Regions from separate parts of the Desulforamulus hydrothermalis Lam5 genome, predicted to be linked through region 1. Evidence: predicted binding sites of a transcription regulator. Region 1 holds the regulator's gene; the other holds the start of a gene.
The links. The regulator HrcA, encoded in region 1, represses chaperone genes, less so after heat shock. The targets are predictions, from matches to a motif close to TGTTAGCACTCNNNNNNNNNGAGTGCTAACA.

Region 1 (9,897 bases):
GTGGTGTTTTTATGATCCCCTGCCAGCGACTTGTCGAAGCACCGGTAACAGCACTTGATGCGCGGAAGGAGCCATGGGGTGGCGCCCACAGGACGTGGGCGCCAGCCGAACCGGGCCAGGATGGCCCGTTTGAGGCGACCCCAATGGCGACTGTAGCGAATCATAGTGCTGTCGGTGCGTAGACCGGAGCTAAAGGGGATCATAAACCACCGGAAATGTTTGTTTACAGTTTGGCACATCCTTATCGGGGAGGTGCTTTTTTTGCCCAAACTACGTTATATGCTGGCCCTGGCGGTGTTCCTGTCTGTTGTGGCCGGGGGAATTGTTACCGCTCACCGCTGCTTTAATGACGTGGTATTACCGGCCCGGCCGGTGAGTCTATACAGTCTGGAACGACCGTCCCCCGGAGTGCTGCAGATCCAGGTAATGGGAGAAAAACTAACGGCCGACCTGCCGGCTGCCCGTGAGCGGGCCGTCCGGGCCTGGCAGCAAATCAAAGACATGCCCCTGATTAATGAAAAAGCTGCCGTAATTAAACAGGTAATCACAGAACAATGGCCTGCCGGCGGACTGTAAACCCAAGTTGCAAAAGGCCGGCCCGGTGGCCTTTGCGCAACTTTTTTGCCGGCCCGGCAGGAACCCCTAAGTCCCGTATTTCTGGTTGAAAGCCTGCTTCCTCCGGTGCTATAATAAAAGAGTATGTCGTTTTCCAGAACTGGAGGTAGTATGGATGGCAACACCCCAAAACCGTATCAGAAACTTTTGTATTATTGCACATATTGATCATGGCAAATCTACTCTGGCTGACAGAATATTAGAACAAACCGGTGCCCTCAGCGAAAGGGAAATGACCGAGCAGGTGCTGGATAAGATGGATTTGGAGCGGGAAAGAGGCATTACCATTAAACTTCAGGCAGTACGTCTCTTTTATAAAGCTGCCGACGGGCAGGAGTACCAGTTAAACCTGATTGATACTCCCGGTCACGTGGATTTTACTTACGAGGTTTCCCGCAGCCTGGCTGCCTGTGAAGGGGCCCTGCTGGTGGTGGATGCTTCCCAGGGCATCGAAGCCCAAACTTTGGCCAACGTATATTTGGCATTGGAAAACGACCTGGAAATTATCCCGGTTATTAATAAAATTGACCTGCCCAGCGCTGAGCCGGAACGGGTCAAGCAAGAAATTGAGGATGTCATCGGTTTGGACACCTCGGAAGCGGTGCTGGCTTCCGCTAAAACAGGCCTGGGTATTCAAGAAATTCTGGAACAGGTGGTCAACAAAATTCCGCCGCCGCAGGGAGATCCGGCGGCCCCCTTGCAAGCCTTGATTTTTGATTCCCACTACGATTCCTACCGGGGCGTTATAGCCTACATCCGGATTGTTCAGGGGACGTTAAAACCCGGCATGCGGATCCGCATGATGGCTAACGGCAAGGAATTTGAAGTTACCGAAGTGGGTGTCTTTAATCCCAACATGGTCTTTGTGGATGAATTAAGTACCGGCGAGGTCGGTTTTGTGGCCGCCAGCATGAAAAACGTCCAGGATGTGCGGGTGGGCGACACCGTTACCTCCGCCGATAACCCCGCCCCGGCGCCGCTGCCGGGTTACCGCAAGGTGACACCGATGGTGTTTTGCGGTTTGTACCCGGTAGATACGGTTGATTACGAAGATCTGCGGGACGCCCTGGATAAGCTGCGGCTAAATGACGCTTCCCTGATTTACGAGCCGGAAACTTCCGAAGCCCTGGGTTTTGGTTTCCGCTGCGGCTTTTTAGGATTGCTGCATATGGAAATCATTCAAGAACGACTGGAACGGGAGTACGGTTTAAATCTTATTACCACCGCCCCCAGTGTGGTGTACCGGGTAACCACCACCAAAGGAGAGGTGCTGGAAATTGACAACCCCACTAACCTGCCGCCGGTAAACAAAATCGAAAAAATTGAAGAGCCTTTTGTTAAGGCGACCATCATGGTGCCCAAAGATTTTGTGGGAACGGTTATGGAGCTGTGCCAGGGCAAACGGGGCATTTACAGCAACATGGAGTACATGGGAGTCAACCGGGTAATGCTGACCTATGAGATTCCCTTATCGGAAATTATTTATGACTTTTTTGACCAGCTTAAGTCACGAACCAGGGGTTATGCTTCCCTGGACTACGAGATGGTAGGTTACCGTGCCTCCGACCTGGTGAAGATGGATATTTTGTTAAACGGCGAGATACTGGATGCCCTGTCCTGCATTGTTCACCGGGAAAGGGCTTACAGCCGGGGCAGGGCCCTGGTGGAAAAGCTGCGTTCCCTGATTCCCAGGCATATGTTTGAAATTCCGGTTCAGGCGGCCGTCGGTAATAAAATAATAGCTCGGGAGACGGTAAAAGCCCTGCGTAAAGACGTGCTGGCCAAGTGTTATGGCGGCGACGTCAGCCGTAAGAGAAAGCTGCTGGAAAAACAAAAAGAGGGTAAACGGCGCCTGAAACAAGTGGGCAACGTGGAGATTCCCCAGGAAGCATTTATGGCTGTCTTAAGCATTGAAGAATAAAGCCGTAAGCGGGTGAAAGCCGTGACAATTGGCTTGTATATCCATGTCCCCTTTTGCTTGCAAAAGTGCCTGTACTGTGACTTTACATCTTACCCCATTAACCGGGGAAAGGTGGAACATTATCTGGAAGGCCTGCAGCGAGAGATTTGTTATTACGGGGATATGCTGGACAGTTCAGACAAACAAATTGCAACCATTTTTGTGGGCGGCGGTACGCCCACTTGTCTTATGCCCGGGCAGTTGGCCGGCCTGTTGGAGCTGGTTTCCCGGGTTTTTACCGTTGCCGGCGATGCCGAGATTACTGTCGAAGCCAATCCCGGCACCGTTTCCCGGACATCTTTACAGGAACTGAGGGCGGCAGGTTTTAACCGGCTCAGTTTGGGAGTGCAGTCTACCCACCCGTCATTGCTTAAACTTATCGGGCGTCCTCACGATTTTGCGCAGGCCAGACAGGCAGTGCAGTTTGCCCGGCGGGCGGGCTTTGCCAATCTTAACCTGGATTTAATTTTTGGTTTGCCCACCCAGACTGCCGCCCAGTGGCGGCAGTCTGTATATGAAATACTTAGCCTGCAGCCGGATCACCTGTCCTGTTACAGCTTACAGTTGGAAGAAGGAACTCCCCTGGCAGCGGCGGTGGAGCAGGGCCGGCTGGCGGCCTGCCCGGAAGAACGGGAACTGGCTATGTATTACAGTGTGATTGAAATATTAACCGCTGCCGGCTACCGGCATTACGAAATTTCCAACTTTGCCCGACCGGGTTACAGCTGCCGGCACAATTTGCTTTACTGGCACAACCGCCCGTACCTGGGCCTGGGGCCTGCGGCCCACTCCCACCTCATGGGTTGCCGCTGGGGCAACGTAGAAGATGTTGATCAATATTTTATGTTGTTGCAGGCGGGGCAAAGGCCGATCCAAGAAATGCAGCAGCTGTCCCGCCGTGAGCAAATGGAGGAAACGGTTTTTTTAGGCCTGCGTCTGCTCCGGGGCGTCAATTTGCAGGAATTTTATCAGAGGTTCGGGGTTTCGCTGACCGAGGTGTTTGCCCAACAAATCCGGCAGTTAACAAACAGTGGTTTAGTAGAGTTAGTGTCTGGGTATCTTAAGTTAACAGAAAAGGGATTACCGCTGGCCAATCAGGTATTTGCCCAATTTGTCTAGCTGATGCGGCAGCAGGGGTGCGGCTGCCACTTGTTAGCCATTGACAAAGTTTTTTCCATTTGCTACATTTTAAATTAGATTAGCACTCATCGACTTAGAGTGCTAACACCCGAACAAGGTGCGGCAGGGGGTGAGCCGACGTGAAAATGGATGAAAGAAAACAAAAAATTCTGTTGGCCATCATAAAAGATTATATTTCTACCGCAGAACCTGTGGGGTCCCGGACTATTTCCCGCAAATACAAACTGGGCGTCAGTCCGGCTACCATTAGAAATGAAATGGCAGACCTGGAAGAAATGGGATATATCGAGCAGCCCCATACCTCTGCCGGGCGTATTCCGTCCCACCTTGGTTACCGTTACTATGTAGACTGTCTGATGGAAACGGAACAGCTCCCCGAGCAGGAGCAGGCTGCTATCCGGCGCGGTTACGAAAACAAAGTTCGGGAAGTGGGAGAGGTTTTAAACCGTACCGGTCGTATGCTGTCGCAGCTTACCAATTACACCGCCCTGGTGCAGACACCGTATTTTGGCGGCAGCTCATATAAACACATTCAGTTGGTTCTGATTGCGCCTGCCCAGGCCATTCTCATTGTTGTGATGGATACCGGTGCGGTGCACCACCAAATGATGACCGTGCCGGAGAACATTACCCAGCAGGACTTGGATCAAATTTCCGGCGTATTAAATGCTAAGCTGCAGGGCAGGACCATGGACAGCATCCGGCTGACCCTGATCAAAGAAATTTATTTTGAGCTGGCCAAACACCGCCATATTCTGGATCTGGCTCTGGAATTGATCCAGGAACGCATCACTTCGGTCAGTGAGGATAAAATCTACCTTGAAGGGGTATTTAATATTTTGAACCAGCCGGAGTTTCATAATATTGAGAAAGTCAAGGTTTTGCTCTCGCTGCTGGAACAAGAAAACACCCTGCGGGATATACTGGAACTGCCGGGTGACGCCCGGGGCATTACCATTAAGATAGGCAGTGAAAACCCCAGAAAAGAAATGCAAAACTGCAGTATGGTAACTGCCACTTACCAGGTGGGAGAAAAAATCCTGGGTACCATTGGCGTCTTGGGTCCCACCCGCATGGATTACGCCAGGGTGGTTACCGTAATTGACTGTATGTCTAAAAATTTATCCCGCGCCCTGGAGCGGCTGCTCAAGGGTCAGGTTTAATTTAAGGAGGAACACCGGTGAGTCTCAAACAACAGGCCAGTCAGGGGGCCGAAGTTAATGAAAAGCTGGCTGCCTTGATGACCAATTCAAATGCCGTGCGGGCCATTGCCTCAGCAGTGGAAGGAACTCTGGGGCCCAAGGGCCTGGATACCATGCTGGTGGATAAATTTGGCGAGGTAGTCATTACCAACGACGGGGTGACTATCCTGACCATGATGGAAGCTAACCATCCGGCCGCCCGGCTGGTAATTAACATTGCCAAAGCCCAACAGGAAGAAATCGGGGACGGCACCACCACCGCCACTGTCATGGCCGGCGCACTGGTGGGGGCCGGTGTGGAGCAAGTAGTCAAGGGGGTGCCGGTGGCCCGGGTGATTGAAGGGATCCGGGCCGGAGTACGGCGGGCCCTGGAAGTAATGAAGGAACAGGCGGTGCCGCTGGAAGACTTGCAGCACCCCTGGCTGCAGCAAGTGGCGCTGGTGGCCGGCCGGGAACACCGGGATATTGCCGACCTGGTGGTGGAAGCGGCCCGTTTGATTGGCAGGGAGAAATTATTGGATGTCAATTTCAAACTGGCCGATACGGTGACGGCCAAAGAAGGAGCCGCCAACCAGGTATTCATGGGCGTCATCATTAATAAGGAAACCATGAACAAGCAAATGCCTCGCCGGCTGTCAGAGGTTAAAGTGCTGGTGCTTGACGATGCCTTGGAGCCGGAAGAAATAGAAGACGAGGCCCTTGGTACCGAGGCCGGTTTTGCCCGTTATTTAGAGCTGCAGACAGAGTTTAAAAATAATGTGCAAAAAATTATTGATTTGGGAGTGGGCCTGGTGCTGGTAGACCGGGGCGTGGATGACACGGCGGAAGATATGCTGACGGATGCCGGCGTGATGGTGGTGCAGCGGGTATTAAATAAGGAGTTGCGCCGGGCGGCAGAACACACCGGGGCCCGTATGATCAAACGTACCGGTTTAAAGAAGGAGCCGGCTGAGTTGGAGAAATTCCTGGGCCAGGCCGGCCAAGTACTGGAAGACGAGAAGCTGGAGCAGGTTTGGGTTTTAAACGGCCGGGGCAAACCTATGGCCACGGTGCTGGTGGGCGCCGCCACCCAGGAAGTAGTGGGGGAACGGGAACGCATCGCCAGGGATGCAGCCAGTTCGGTGCAGGCTGCTGTTAAAGGCGGTGTGGTACCCGGCGGCGGCGCCCTGGAGCTGGCGGTTTCCCGGGAAGTGGAGAAAGTGCGGGAAAGCATCCGGGGCATGGCTGCCTATGGAGTGGGCTGTGTCGCCGAAACCCTGCGCCGGCCGATGGCGCAAATTGTCGCCAATGCCGGTTTCAACCCGCTGGAAAAAATCGGCGATGTACTGGCGGCGCAGGCGGAACAAAATAAAAATTCCCTGGCGGTGGACTGCGATACCGGGGAAATTGCAGATATGTATGAAGCCGGTGTGCTGGACCCGGCCCTGGTGAAAATTCATGCGCTCAAAGCAGCCGGCGAAATTGCCGAAGCAATTTTACGCATTGATACCATCATTAAAATGAAAGAGCACCGGCAATCCGGCGGCGAAGGATTGGAAGCGGGAGTATAGGTGAGGTGATACAGTGACCCAAGAAAAAATTAACCAGGCTCAGGCAGAGCACGAGGAAGCCAACCGGCCGGAGCAGGAGCAGGCCGGCCCCACTGCGGCTGAGGCGGCTGCGGAACAGTTGGAGGCCGAGCATGCCGCTGTCTCGGATGACTTGCCTGATGACCCGGAGGAATTAAAAAAGCTGCTGCGGGAAAAAACCAGCGAGGCGGCCGACAACTATAACCGGGCTTTACGGTTGCAGGCGGATTACGAAAACCTGCGCCGCCGCAGCCGTCAGGAAAAGGAAGATCTCTTGAAATTTGGCGCCGAGCACCTGATTAAAAACCTTTTACCGGTGCTGGATAACTTTGAGCGGGCCCTGGCCTCCGCCGGTGACGGGGGAGAAAAGTTTATCAGCGGGGTGCAGATGATTCACCGCCAGTTATATGAAGTACTTACCGCCGAAGGCCTGGCGCCCATACCGGCCCAGGGAGAGCCCTTTGATCCCAACTTGCATGAAGCAGTAATGCAGGTAACAGATGCCGACCAACCGGAAAATACCGTTGTTGAGGAATTAAGAAAAGGTTATTACTTAAAGGGCAAAGTAATCAGGCCTGCGATGGTAAAGGTGGCTGTTTCATAGACAGACAGCTGCAGGCCGACCCCATGCAAAACCAAGTAAATATTTTTTCTCAGGAGGCAGGAAGATGGGAAAAGTAATTGGTATTGACTTAGGAACTACTAACTCCTGTGTAGCAGTTATGGAAGGCGGCGAAGCGGTTGTTATTCCCAACGCCGAAGGTGGCAGGACCACCCCTTCCGCCGTAGGCTTTTCCAAGACCGGTGAGCGCCTGGTGGGCCAGGTGGCCAAGCGCCAAGCGGTCAGCAACCCCGACCGGACGGTTTTATCCATTAAACGCTATATGGGTACCAACCATAAAGTGACCATTGACGGCAAGGAGTATACTCCCCAGGAAATTTCCGCTATGATTTTATCTAAACTAAAGGCAGATGCTGAAGCATATCTGGGTGAGCCGGTGACCCAGGCGGTTATCACCGTGCCTGCCTACTTCAGCGATGCCCAGCGCCAGGCCACCAAGGACGCCGGGAAAATTGCCGGGCTGGAGGTTTTGCGGATTATTAACGAACCCACGGCAGCTGCTCTGGCTTACGGCCTGGATAAAGAAGAAGACCAGACTATTCTGGTTTATGACCTAGGCGGCGGTACCTTTGACGTATCCATTCTGGAGCTGGGCGACGGGGTGTTTGAAGTTAAAGCCACCAGCGGCAACAACCGTTTGGGCGGCGATGACTTTGACCAGCGCATCATTGATTACCTGGTGGCTGAATTTAAAAAGGACACCGGCATTGACCTGACCAAAGACAGAATGGCCCTGCAGCGGTTGAAAGAAGCGGCCGAAAAGGCCAAAATTGAATTATCCGGCGTGTACACCACCAATATTAACCTGCCCTTTATTTCGGTGGGGGCGGATGGGCCGCTGCACATGGATATTAACTTAACCAGGGCTAAATTTGAAGAACTGACCGCCGATCTGGTGGAAAAAACCATGGGCCCCACCCGTCAGGCTCTGGCCGACTCCGGATTGGATGTAAAAGATATTGATAAAGTTTTGCTGGTGGGAGGTTCAACCCGGATTCCGGCTGTTCAGGAAGCCATTCGCAAGTTCCTGGGCAAAGAACCCCACAAGGGCATTAACCCTGATGAATGTGTGGCCATTGGGGCGGCTATTCAAGCCGGGGTGCTGTCCGGCGAAGTGAAGGATGTGCTGTTGCTGGACGTAACACCCCTGTCGCTGGGTATTGAGACCCTGGGCGGTGTGTTTACCAAACTGATTGAACGCAACACCACCATTCCTACCTCTAAGAGCCAAATTTTCTCCACTGCGGCTGATAACCAAACGACCGTGGAAATTCACGTGCTGCAGGGCGAGCGTCCCATGGCGGCTGATAACAAAACCCTGGGCAGGTTCCAATTAACCGGCATCCCGCCGGCACCCCGGGGTGTACCGCAGATTGAAGTGAAGTTTGACATTGACGTTAACGGTATTGTGTCGGTATCCGCCAAGGATTTGGGTACCGGCAAAGCCCAAAGCATTTCCATTACCGGCACCGGTGCCCTGTCTGAAGATGAAATCAACAGAATGGTAAATGAAGCCGAAAAATATGCTGAAGAAGACAGGAAACGCAAAGAAGCGGTAGAAGTGAAAAACCAGGCCGATTCCATGATTTATCAGGCAGAAAAGACCATTAAAGACCTGGGCGATAAAGCCGACCAAGCCAAAGTGGAAGCCGTGCAAAAGGCGGTTGAACAGTTGCGCCAGGCCATGAACGGCAATGATGTTGACCTGATTAAAAACAAACTGGAAGAACTTACCAAACCGCTGTACGAACTGACCTCAGCCATGTACCAGCAGCAGGCCCAGCAGGCTGCGCCGGGCGGCGGCTGCGCCGGCGGCAGCTGTGGCAGCGACGGGGCAAAGGATAATGTGGTGGATGCAGATTACGAAGTAAAAGACGACAACAAATAGGCGCTTATAATATAATGTAATATAATAAAGCAGTGGATATTACAGGGGAATGACCGTTCCCCTGTAATTTATGAATGTAAGGTGGTGAAGCATGGCAAAGCGAGATTATTACGAGGTGTTAGGCGTGCCCAGGGGCGCCAGCCAGGAGGACATCAAAAAGGCGTACCGCAAGTTGGCCCGTCAGTATCACCCGGATGCTTACAAGGGCAGCAAAGAGGAAGCCGAGGCAAAATTTAAAGAAATAGCCGAAGCCTATGCGGTGTTGAGCGATCCTGACAAGCGGGCGGCCTACGACCAGTTTGGCCACGCTGCCACCGACGGCCAGGGTTTCGGGGCCGGTGGTTTTGGTGGTTTTGGTGCCGATTTTGGCGGCCTGGGCGATATTTTTGATATGTTTTTCGGGGGTATGGGGCGGCAGCGTACCGGTCCCCAAAAGGGTAGTGACCTGCGGGTTAATTTAGAAATATCTTTTAAAGAAGCGGCTTTCGGAGTGGAACGGGATATCCAGGTGCCCCGCACCGAAACCTGCGATACCTGTGGCGGCAGCGGGGCGGCACCGGGCAGCCGGCCTAAGACCTGCAGCGTGTGCCAGGGTACCGGGCAGGTACAGTATGCTTCCCATACGCCCTTTGGCCGCATTGTGCAGAGCCATACCTGCGAGGCGTGCCGCGGCACCGGAAAAGTTATTGAAAGGCCCTGTCCCACCTGCCGGGGTGCCGGCCAGATTAAAAAGTTCCGCACTATTCACGTTAAAATCCCTGCCGGGGTGGATGACGGTTCGCGCCTGCGCTTGAGCGGCGAAGGAGAAGCCGGTCTCAGGGGCGGCCCGCCGGGCGACCTTTATGTCTACATTTTAGTACGCCCGCACAAATTCTTCCGGCGGGAAGGTAACGATGTAATCT
Region 2 (9,897 bases), 200 kb from region 1:
CCCTTACTTTTTCAACTACCACGGAACCTTCCAGGCCGGCGTTGTTGGCAATTTGACGGAGAGGTTCTTCCAGGGCACGCTTCACAATATCCACGCCGGTCTTGGCGTCGCCCTCGGCTTGCACGGCATCCAGGCTGTCAATGATGTCTACATAAGCGGTACCGCCGCCGGGTACAATACCTTCTTCCACTGCAGCCCGGGTTGCGTTGAGAGCATCGTCAATGCGCAACTTCTTCTCTTTCATTTCTACCTCAGTGGCTGCGCCAACCTGGATAACAGCTACGCCGCCGGCCAGTTTAGCCAGACGCTCTTGCAGTTTTTCACGGTCAAAATCGGAAGTGGTTTCTTCAATTTGTTTCTTAATTTGAGCGATGCGGGATTCGATTTTAGCCTGATCGCCGGCGCCGCCAACAATAATGGTTTCTTCTTTCTTAACACGAACCTGACGAGCGGTACCCAGCATATCCAGGGTAGCTTTGTCCAGCTTGAGGCCCACTTCTTCGGTGATTACAGTACCGCCGGTCAGGATAGCGATATCTTCCAGCATAGCCTTGCGGCGATCGCCAAAGCCGGGGGCTTTAACAGCAACTACATTCAGGGTGCCACGCAGTTTGTTCAGCACCAGGGTAGCCAGTGCTTCGCCTTCCAGGTCTTCGCAGATCAGCAGCACAGGCTTGTTGCCGGTTTGTACAATTTTCTCCAGCAGAGGCAGGATTTCCTGAACAGAGGAAACCTTTTTGTCAGTAATGATAATATAGGGATCAGACAGCGCAGCTTCCATTTTATCGGTATCGGTGATCATATAGGGGGAGATATAGCCCCGGTCAAAGTTCATACCTTCTACCACTTCCAGAGTGGTGCCGATACCCTGGGATTCTTCAACAGTGATAACGCCGTCTTTACCTACTTTTTCCATGGCTTCGGCAATCAGGTTGCCGATGGACTCATCGTTGGCAGAAATGGTAGCCACTTGAGCAATGGCTTCTTTGCTTTCAATGGGTTTAGCCATAGCTTTAATTTCTTCTACAGCCTTTTCTACGGCCTTTTCAATACCCCGTTTAATAATCATGGGGTTAGCACCGGCAGCAACGTTTTTCAGGCCCTCCCGTACTAAAGCCTGGGCCAGTACGGTGGCTGTGGTGGTACCGTCGCCGGCCACATCGTTGGTTTTAGTGGCAACTTCTTTTACCAGTTGGGCGCCCATGTTTTCAAAATGGTCAGCCAACTCAATTTCCCGGGCAATGGTTACACCGTCATTGGTAATGGTAGGTGCACCGAATTTTTTGTCGATAACTACGTTGCGTCCCTTGGGGCCAAGGGTTACTTTAACAGCTTCGGCCAGTGCGTTAACGCCTCTCTCCAACGCTTTGCGAGCATCCTCGCGGAAAATAATTTCTTTAGCCAAGGTTCACGACCTCCTTTGATATCAGAACTAATAACGGATAAAAATTTTAGGTGTTAATTTATTCAATGACGGCAAGAATATCCATTTCGCGCAGAATTAAATATTCTTCTTCATCAATCTTAACTTCATTTCCGGCATACTTGGAGAAAAACACCTTGTCGCCAACTTTCAGGTCGATCGCGGCACGCTGACCGTTTTCCAGCAGACGGCCGGGACCTACAGCGATAACTTCACCCTGTTGGGGCTTCTCCTTGGCAGTATCCGGCAGAACAATGCCACTCTTGGTCTTTTCTTCCTGGGGCAGCGCCTTAACAACTACCCTGTCGCCTAATGGTTTAATCACAAAAAACCCTCCTTTTAAATATATTAAGGTTTTTTAATATACGTGGCTGGTTTGTTAGCACTCATTAATATTGAGTGCTAACACCCAGTAAATATAATACAGAACAAGAAAATTAAAAGCAAACACCCGGGCAACAGAATATAACGGTTTAACTGTGCCAAAATCCAAATTAAGGGTATTTATCTTTTAATTTCTCCTTCTACATTACATTTACAGGGTTTGTTAAATTGTCTGCCACCCAATCATTATTGTTGCCATTTTGCTGGATTTTTTATGCAACAAAAATTAAATTTTCCTAAAAATTTCGGTCGTGGGCCCAGACAAATTAGGCCGGAAAGTCCCGTAGATACGGCTCCGCCGGCAAACTAAACAAATCTTCGGGCTGTCGGCAACAAACTTATATTAGGGCTGACCGCACTCGCCGCCTCTGCCGCTGAGTATTTCCAGGCCATGGGGCAGCACCGGCAACACCACCGCCAGGCATTCTCTGACACCTTTTACGCTGCCAGGCAAGTTGATAATTAAGGTGCTTCCCCTGATGCCGCTTACCGCCCGGGATAACATGGCCTTAGGGGTTTTCGCCAGGCTGGCCGCCCGGATAGCTTCGGCAATGCCCGGCACCTGGCGGTCAATTACCGCCAGGGTGGCTTCGGGAGTATGATCCCTCGGCCCCAGGCCGGTACCGCCGGTGGTAAGAACCAGGTCTAACCGGTGGACGTCGGCAAATTCAATTAGTGTATCTTGAATGATTTGCGGGTCATCCGGCACCAGGCGGTATTGCTCCACCGTACCAAGAGATGCTGCCATTTCCCGGATAACAGCCCCGCTGGTGTCTTCCCGCAATCCCTGGGAACCTTTGTCACTCATGGTTATAATTCCGATTTTATACATCTTTTTCACCTCTTGACTTGATCAAATCTTCACATGACAGATTGGCTGGGTTACAATATAGTAAAGTTCAGGGCGTTTGACAGGGGGTTGAAAGATGGTTTGGCAAATTAACAAAGCAACTCAAAAGATCGTTCGCATTAAGGGCGATAAAGCTTTTGTTACAGAAGATGTGGTGGCCCGGGAAGTACCCGTTACTCTGTTTCTTAACGGCAAAGAATTTGTCACAATGGTTTGCTCCCCCCAGGCTTTAGAAGAATTGGCCGTCGGCTTTTTATGCTCAGAAGGTTTGCTGCAGTCACCGGAAGAGCTTGAAAGCATTACCGTTGATGAGGAAAAGGGCCTGATCACCGTCCAGGCCCCCGGCTGCGATGCCGAGTCCAAATTTCTCAAAAGAAATATCACTTCCTGCTGCGGCCGGGGCCGTCCGGTGTTTTATTTTGTCAATGATGCCAAAAGCATGAATAAAGTAACCGGCGTCCTGCTGGTAACCCCCGGACAGGTATGGGATTTATCCGACCGGTTGGAGCAAATGTCCGTGCTGTTTAAAGAAACCGGCGGCGTGCACAACGCTGCCCTGTGCGCCCCCACCGAAGTAATTTTGTTTTATGAAGACGTAGGGCGTCACAATGCGGTAGATAAAATCTTTGGCCGGGCTTTTTTAAACCGCATCCCCCTGCATGATAAAATATTGGTTTTCAGCGGCCGGGTTTCTGCGGAAATTGTTATTAAAGCAGGCAAGATGGGCCTGCCTGTCATCGTATCCCGCTCCGCCCCCACCGACCTGGGCCTGGCCATGGCAGAAAAGCTGGGCATCACAGTGGTTGGATTTGCTAAAAGCGAGCGTATGAATGTGTATACTTATCCTGCCAGAATCCTGGGTTAAACTCAGGTACCGGTTACCTGAGCAGAGTATCGACAAACATTAACTGTGGTTTTTTGATCCCCTTTAGCCCCGGTCTACGCACCGACAGCACGATGATTCGCTATGACCGGTGCTGCGATAAGTGGCCGGCAGGGGATCACCAAACCACCTTGACTTTACTTTGTCAGACCTGACTCAAGTGCCGGGCACCGAGTCATCAAGTTGCTCTGAAGCTGTCCTGGAAAATTTCCGCCAGCGCCTGTTCTAACCTGCTGCGGAAAACACCGTAGCATGCCAGCAGCCGGTTGCCGTCCGTCGTTAGGGTGGCCCCGCCGCCGGCATCTCCCCCCACCTGGGTTTCTACCAGTTTAATGCCCCAGTTTTTCTCAGCAGTTTTAATTTTACCCCAGGCAGCCCGGTAGGACATACCCATGCTGCGGGCTGCCTGGGAAATGGAACCATATTCTTTAACATTCATTAACAGGTAATAAAGGCCATCCCCAAAATTGGTGCCGCCGCTCTCCAGCCAAACTTTACATCCCGGCTGGAACAGCTCTGCCAGGGGACGGCTTTTTTTTTCGCCATCCGTTCGTTTACTCATCCGCTAAATCCCCTGGCGATACATAATTTCACCGCAGTTTCGCAAATCATAACCGCCCAGGGCGGTCACCTGACGCTTAAATTCCGGTGTGGCCAGTACTTCCAGCAGGCGTTTGATATACGGGGTGTCCCAGTACTCGCCGGGAATGCAGAGGTCGTAGCGCTCTTCCACCACCGGCACAAAGTCCAGCCCCAGGGCATTGGCGGCCGCCAAAATACCCAGCCCGGCGTCCGCCGAGCCGCTGGCCACCGCTGCTGCTACCGCCATGTGGGTATACTCCTCCCGGTTATAGCCGTAAATGCTGTCCGGCTGAATACCCAGCTGTTTAAGACGGTAATCCAGCAAAATGCGGGTACCGGCTCCCCGCTGGCGGTTAATAAAGCGAATACCCTCCCGGGCCAAATCTGCCAACCCTTTGATATTTAAAGGATTTCCTTTAGCTACCAGCAAGCCCTGCTGCCGGTAAACCAGGTTGAGCAGGATCACCGGGCGGTCGCCTAACAACCGCTGCACATAGCTAATGTTATATTCCCCGGTATCTTCATCCAGCAAGTGGGTACCGGCACAATGGCATTCGCCCCGTTTGATGGCCGCCAGGCCGCCCAGGCTGCCCACGTTGGCACTGGCCAGGCCGGCGTCCGGGAACTTGCGCCGCAGGTGATTGGCCAACACATCCAGAGCCATATCGTGGCTGCCGATAACCACGGTGGTTTGACGCACTTCCGCCAGCGGCCGCATTAGCTCAACGGTTACGGTTTCGCCGGCCCGGTAACCTTCCGACAGGCGGGGTATCCGCAACATACCGTCTGCCCTGACCAGTGACATAATTACCCCGGCCCCCCGGGAAATAGGGGTTGCAATTATTTTTTCTCCCACTTGTCCCAGTTTAACCCGGACAAATTCCTCCACGCCCATGGGCGAAGGCATTTTGCGGGAGATTATGGCTTCGGTTGTGGCGGGTGCCGGCGGCACTAAGCCCAGTTTTTTATACACCAGAGGCTGCACAAACAGCTCCATCACCAGGTAGGCAGATACCGGGTACCCGGGCACCCCGATGACCGGCTTGCCCTTCACTTCCCCGAGAATAACCGGCTTGCCCGGCTTAATGGCCGCCCCATGGGTTAGCACGGTGCCTAACTCCCTGATCAACTGGGCCGTATAATCCTCCCGCCCGGCGGAAGAACCGGCATTAATCACCACTATATCTGCCTGTTCAACCGCATGCAGGAGGGAATTCTGCAGGCTGTCCCAATTATCTTCGGTAATGGGCCAGCGCAGGGGCTCGCCCCCCCAGCTGCGCACCATGGCACCCAATACCCGGGTGTTGTACTCCACAATATCGCCCGGTTTTAAATCTGTACCCGGCTGAACCAGTTCGGTACCGGTGGGCAACAGGGCCACCCGGGGCCGGGGATAAACTTTCACGCCGGTAACCCCGCCCGCCAGCATGCCGCCAATATCCATCGGGCGGATCCGGTGATTGGCCGGCAAAATCATTTCGGTGGCTACCACATCCTCCCCGATGGCCCGCACATGCTGCCAGGGTGCTGCCGCTGAGGTTATTTCAAACAAGTCGTCTTCCACAAAATGAACATCCTCAATCATTATCACCGCATCACAGCCGGGCGGCATGGGATCGCCGGTATCCACCACCTGGGCCCTCGGGCCCAACCGAATTTGCTTGGGTGATGCTTCCGAAGCACCAAAGGTAAGAGAAGAATCCACCGCAATGCCGTCCATGGCGGAAGCATTGTAATGGGGGGAAGAGTGGCGGGCAAAGACCGGTTCTGCCGTAACCCGGCCCAGAGCGTCCTCTGCCGGCACTTCTTCCGGCACCCCGGGCACCAGGTAACCAATGGCTTCCAGGTGTTCCAGCAGGCCCGCCAGAGCCGCTTCCCAGGGGCGGTCATCCAGGTAAACATCTCGTTTATTTCTCATGATCATGTCTCCTGTTTTAAATATTATTTTCTTGCCCTAAAACAGCCACACATCAACCAGTTCGCCAGCCTCTACTCCTTCTTTGGTCAGGGGCAGATGAGCTACGCCGTCCGCCTTAACCATTGTGCTGATCAGCCCGGATTTGCCCATAACCGGATCAGCCAGCAGGCTGCCATCGGCCTGGCGGCGCAGGGTTACCCGCAGAAAATCGTCCCGGCCGGTGGCCGAATGAATATTGCGGGTGATCGCGGCCCGCAGGGGAAACTTCTGGCGCGGCCGCAGCAAACCGGCAGATTCAACCAGCGGCCGCACCAGCAGGTCGAATACCACCATGGCAGAAACCGGGTGTCCGGGCAGGCCAAACAGCGGTTTACCTTCCACCACCGCCCCGATGGTAGGTTTGCCGGGTTTAATGGCTATTCCATGAAACAGCACCCCCGGGTTGCCCAGGGCGGCAATAACTTTTGCTGTGGCATCCCGGGTGCCCACAGAGCTGCCGCCGGAAATCAGCACCAGATCATTTGCCGCCAGCGCCCTTGCTACAGCCTGGTAAAGAGATTGAAAATCATCTTCAATAATGCCATACAGGGTGGGTAGGCCGCCGGCTTCAGCCACCTGGCCGTAAAGGGTGTATGAATTGATATCCCTCACCTTGCCGGGTGTGGTAGGCTGGGTAGGGGGAATTAATTCATTGCCGGTGGACAATATGCCCACCCGCAGCGGCTCCCTGACAGGTACCCGGGTTACCCCCACCGCCGCCAGCAAGCCCAAATCCTGGGGCCGCAAACGATGGCCTGCCGTCAGCACCAGACTCCCCGCCGCCACATCTTCACCCCGCCGCACCACATGATCGCCCGGCGCCACCGGCTTGGTTACGCCAATGGTGCGCTGGTCCAACTCCTCAGTGTATTCCACCATCACCACCGCATCGGCACCCGCCGGCAACATGCCGCCGGTGGGAATCAGCCAGGCTTGTCCGGGTTGCAGGGTGCCGTCGGCAGCCTGACCCATCAGCACTTCGCCACCCACATCCAGGTAGGCCGGCAGTGATTCGCTGGCACCAAAAGTGTCACACGCCCTTACGGCATAACCATCCATGGTGGAGCGGTCAAATCCGGGCACATCGTCCCGGGCCGTGATATCCCGGGCCAAGATGCGGTTCAAGCTGTCCAGCAGCGGCACAACGGTTTCCTTGGTTCGCACAGTCAAATGATCCGCTAATGTTGTACGGGCCTGCTGTACTGTCAGTACATTGAATAACTCCAAAACAACCCCTCCGCTCAAAAGCAGCCCAGTTCACAGGCCTTAATCTTAATCTTCAATTCATTACAAAGATCCCCCACCACTCTGGGGTGAACTTGCAATGCAGCGGCAATTTGCCGGGCCATCGTACAAGAAATCTTACCTTCTGAGGCCTTTTCCTGCAGCAGCTTAATGATTTTTTCCTTTTGCTCAGCCATAGACTTCTCCCCTCCAAGATTTCTTTCAGGATGTCGCAAAACCGGGCCGGTGGCTTTTTATCTCCCGTCCCACCTCAGGCGCGGGAGAAGCCGTTACCGGGGTGCCATTGGTGCCACCTTACAGTTTTTATTGACAAGCTGAAACATCTTTTTTGTGTTATTATTACATTACATTGTCTAAATATCCTGCCTGTTCCAGTGACTGTTATGTATTTTTTTGCATAACGGTAATAAAAATAAACAAAGGGGCGTTAAACGTTGATTATTGGTTTATCTGACACAGCTTACAGCTACCTGGGCACTGTTCAGGATATTATCTGGTTGTTTTATCCCGGCGCCCGGTTTTCCACCGCCGCTGAAGGAGATTTGACCATTCAACTCATCTTAAATGACCAGGACGGTAACCTCTGGGCCGAAGCACAACTTTTTTCCTCCGGTATGGCCGTGGCTCACCGGGAAACCGGCCAGCCGTGGCTGCCCGGCGAGAAGCAAAACGAATTAAAAAGACTGGCCCGCCTGGCGGTTTATCGCCTGCTGGTTTCCTACAGCGGCCGCCGGCCCTCTCCCTGGGGCATTATGACCGGTATCCGGCCCACCAAGGTAGTGCACCGGTTGTTTGACCTGGGGTGGCCGGCCACGGATATTGAGCGTTACCTGGCAGAAAAGTATGCCCTGGCACAAGAAAAAGCCGCTTTAATTACCGCCATTGCCAAAACACAACGCCCTTATTTATTGTCCGGCACGTCGGCCGCCCGGCTGGTTAGCGTTTATATCGGTATCCCTTTTTGTCCTACCCGCTGCCTGTACTGTTCTTTTCCTTCTTATTCCATCAAGCAGCACCGCACCCTGGTGGAACCCTTTTTAAATGCCCTGCTGAAAGAAATCCGGGAGGTGGGAGAAGCCCTGCAGGCCCGGGGGTTGCACGTGCAAACCGTTTATCTGGGCGGCGGTACCCCCACCAGTCTGGGGGTGGATCAATTGAGCAGCCTGTTGGCGTCTGTCAACCGGTATTTACGCACAGACGAAACGGTGGAAATAACGGTGGAAGGGGGCCGTCCGGATACCCTGACCCGGGAAGTTTTAGCAGTGCTGGCCCAACAGGGGGTTACCAGACTCAGCATCAATCCCCAAAGCATGCAACAGCACACCTTGGACGCCATAGGGCGTTCCCATACGGTTGAAGACATTTACCGGGCTACGGAGGAAGCCCGCCATTACAAATTTAACACCGTCAATATGGACATTATTATCGGCCTGCCGGGGGAAACGGTGCAGGATGTGGCACACACCATGCGTCACCTGCGGCAGCTTAAACCGGAAAATCTGACAGTACATGCCCTGGCCTTGAAAAGAGCCTCTCACCTGAAACAGCGGCTGGCTGAGTTTTCTCTTACAGATGCCGCCCAGGCCGCCGCCATGTGGGAAGAAGCCGCCCGGGCAGCACAAGGCATGGGTTTGCAGCCCTACTATATGTACCGCCAGAAACAAATGGTGGGTAATTTAGAAAATATAGGTTATACCCTGCCGGGTCATGCCTGTATTTATAACATTCAGATGATAGAGGAGAGGCAAACCGTTATTGGTTTGGGCGTGGGGGCTGGTTCTAAGTGGGTAAATCCTTTGACCCACAGCCTGGTCAACCAGTATAATGCCAAAGAACCCCGTCAGTATGTGGAGCGGTTAGATGAATACCTGAGCCGCAAAATCAACCGGATTAAACAGCCGGTTGCGCCACAACCCTAAGCGGCTGTTATCAGCCGGCCGGCGGCTCAGGCCGGCAAACAAGCACTCCCTTTTCAGTAATTACCATGTGTACCGGCTGATCATGGGGGCCCAGGCAGGATGATAAGCAGCCGCTTAACTGAAGCTGGTAAGCCAGCCCCACTGCTCTGGCATCCGGCCTTAAGCGCGGCAAAAAACGGTCATAGTAACCGCCACCGTAACCCAGGCGGTTGCCCCGGGCATCAAAGGCAACCCCTGGCACAAGCACCAGGTCCAGCTCCTGTACCGGCACCGGCCGGATGCTGCCGGGGGCCGGTTGCCGGATGCCGTAAGGCCCCGGTACAAGATCCTGTGGAAAGTTTTCCAGCAGCGAGGGCAGCATGGTTTTATCCTGCCGGTTTACTACCGGTACGGCCAGTCGTTTGCCGGCTTGCAGGGCGTGGGTAATGAGCAGTTCGGTGGCCACTTCGCTGCGGTAATCTAAATATGCCATAACGGTTCGGGCTGTTTGATAACACGGCAGGGCCAGCAATTGTTCTGTGATGCGCCTGCTTTTGTCTTGTCTGGCCTGTTCCGTCAGGCTGCTGCGGGCAGCCAGCATTTGTTTTCTAAGGGTATTTTTATCCATCTCGTTTCCTCTTAAGAAAACTTCCCCCACAGGGAGGTTCAGGGTGT

Region 2: the regulator HrcA is predicted to act here: its motif matches at 1,801-1,831, upstream of groES (co-chaperone GroES).

Annotation. Positions count from the first base shown of each region.
Region 1 covers NZ_CAOS01000008.1:5,727-15,623, reverse strand. The annotation lists gene DESHY_RS05280 (hypothetical protein) at 262-576, shown strand; gene lepA (translation elongation factor 4) at 731-2,536, shown strand; gene hemW (radical SAM family heme chaperone HemW) at 2,558-3,694, shown strand; gene hrcA (heat-inducible transcriptional repressor HrcA) at 3,835-4,878, shown strand; gene DESHY_RS05260 (TCP-1/cpn60 chaperonin family protein) at 4,896-6,467, shown strand; gene grpE (nucleotide exchange factor GrpE) at 6,481-7,089, shown strand; gene dnaK (molecular chaperone DnaK) at 7,154-8,995, shown strand; gene dnaJ (molecular chaperone DnaJ) at 9,087-9,897, shown strand, end outside.
Region 2 covers NZ_CAOS01000008.1:207,363-217,259, forward strand. The annotation lists gene groL (chaperonin GroEL) at 1-1,405, opposite strand, end outside; gene groES (co-chaperone GroES) at 1,464-1,748, opposite strand; gene DESHY_RS06165 (MogA/MoaB family molybdenum cofactor biosynthesis protein) at 2,151-2,639, opposite strand; gene fdhD (formate dehydrogenase accessory sulfurtransferase FdhD) at 2,734-3,522, shown strand; gene DESHY_RS06175 (winged helix-turn-helix domain-containing protein) at 3,719-4,102, opposite strand; gene DESHY_RS06180 (molybdopterin biosynthesis protein) at 4,106-6,040, opposite strand; gene DESHY_RS06185 (molybdopterin molybdotransferase MoeA) at 6,077-7,306, opposite strand; gene DESHY_RS06190 (hypothetical protein) at 7,321-7,500, opposite strand; gene hemZ (coproporphyrinogen dehydrogenase HemZ) at 7,759-9,243, shown strand; gene DESHY_RS06200 (5-formyltetrahydrofolate cyclo-ligase) at 9,254-9,850, opposite strand.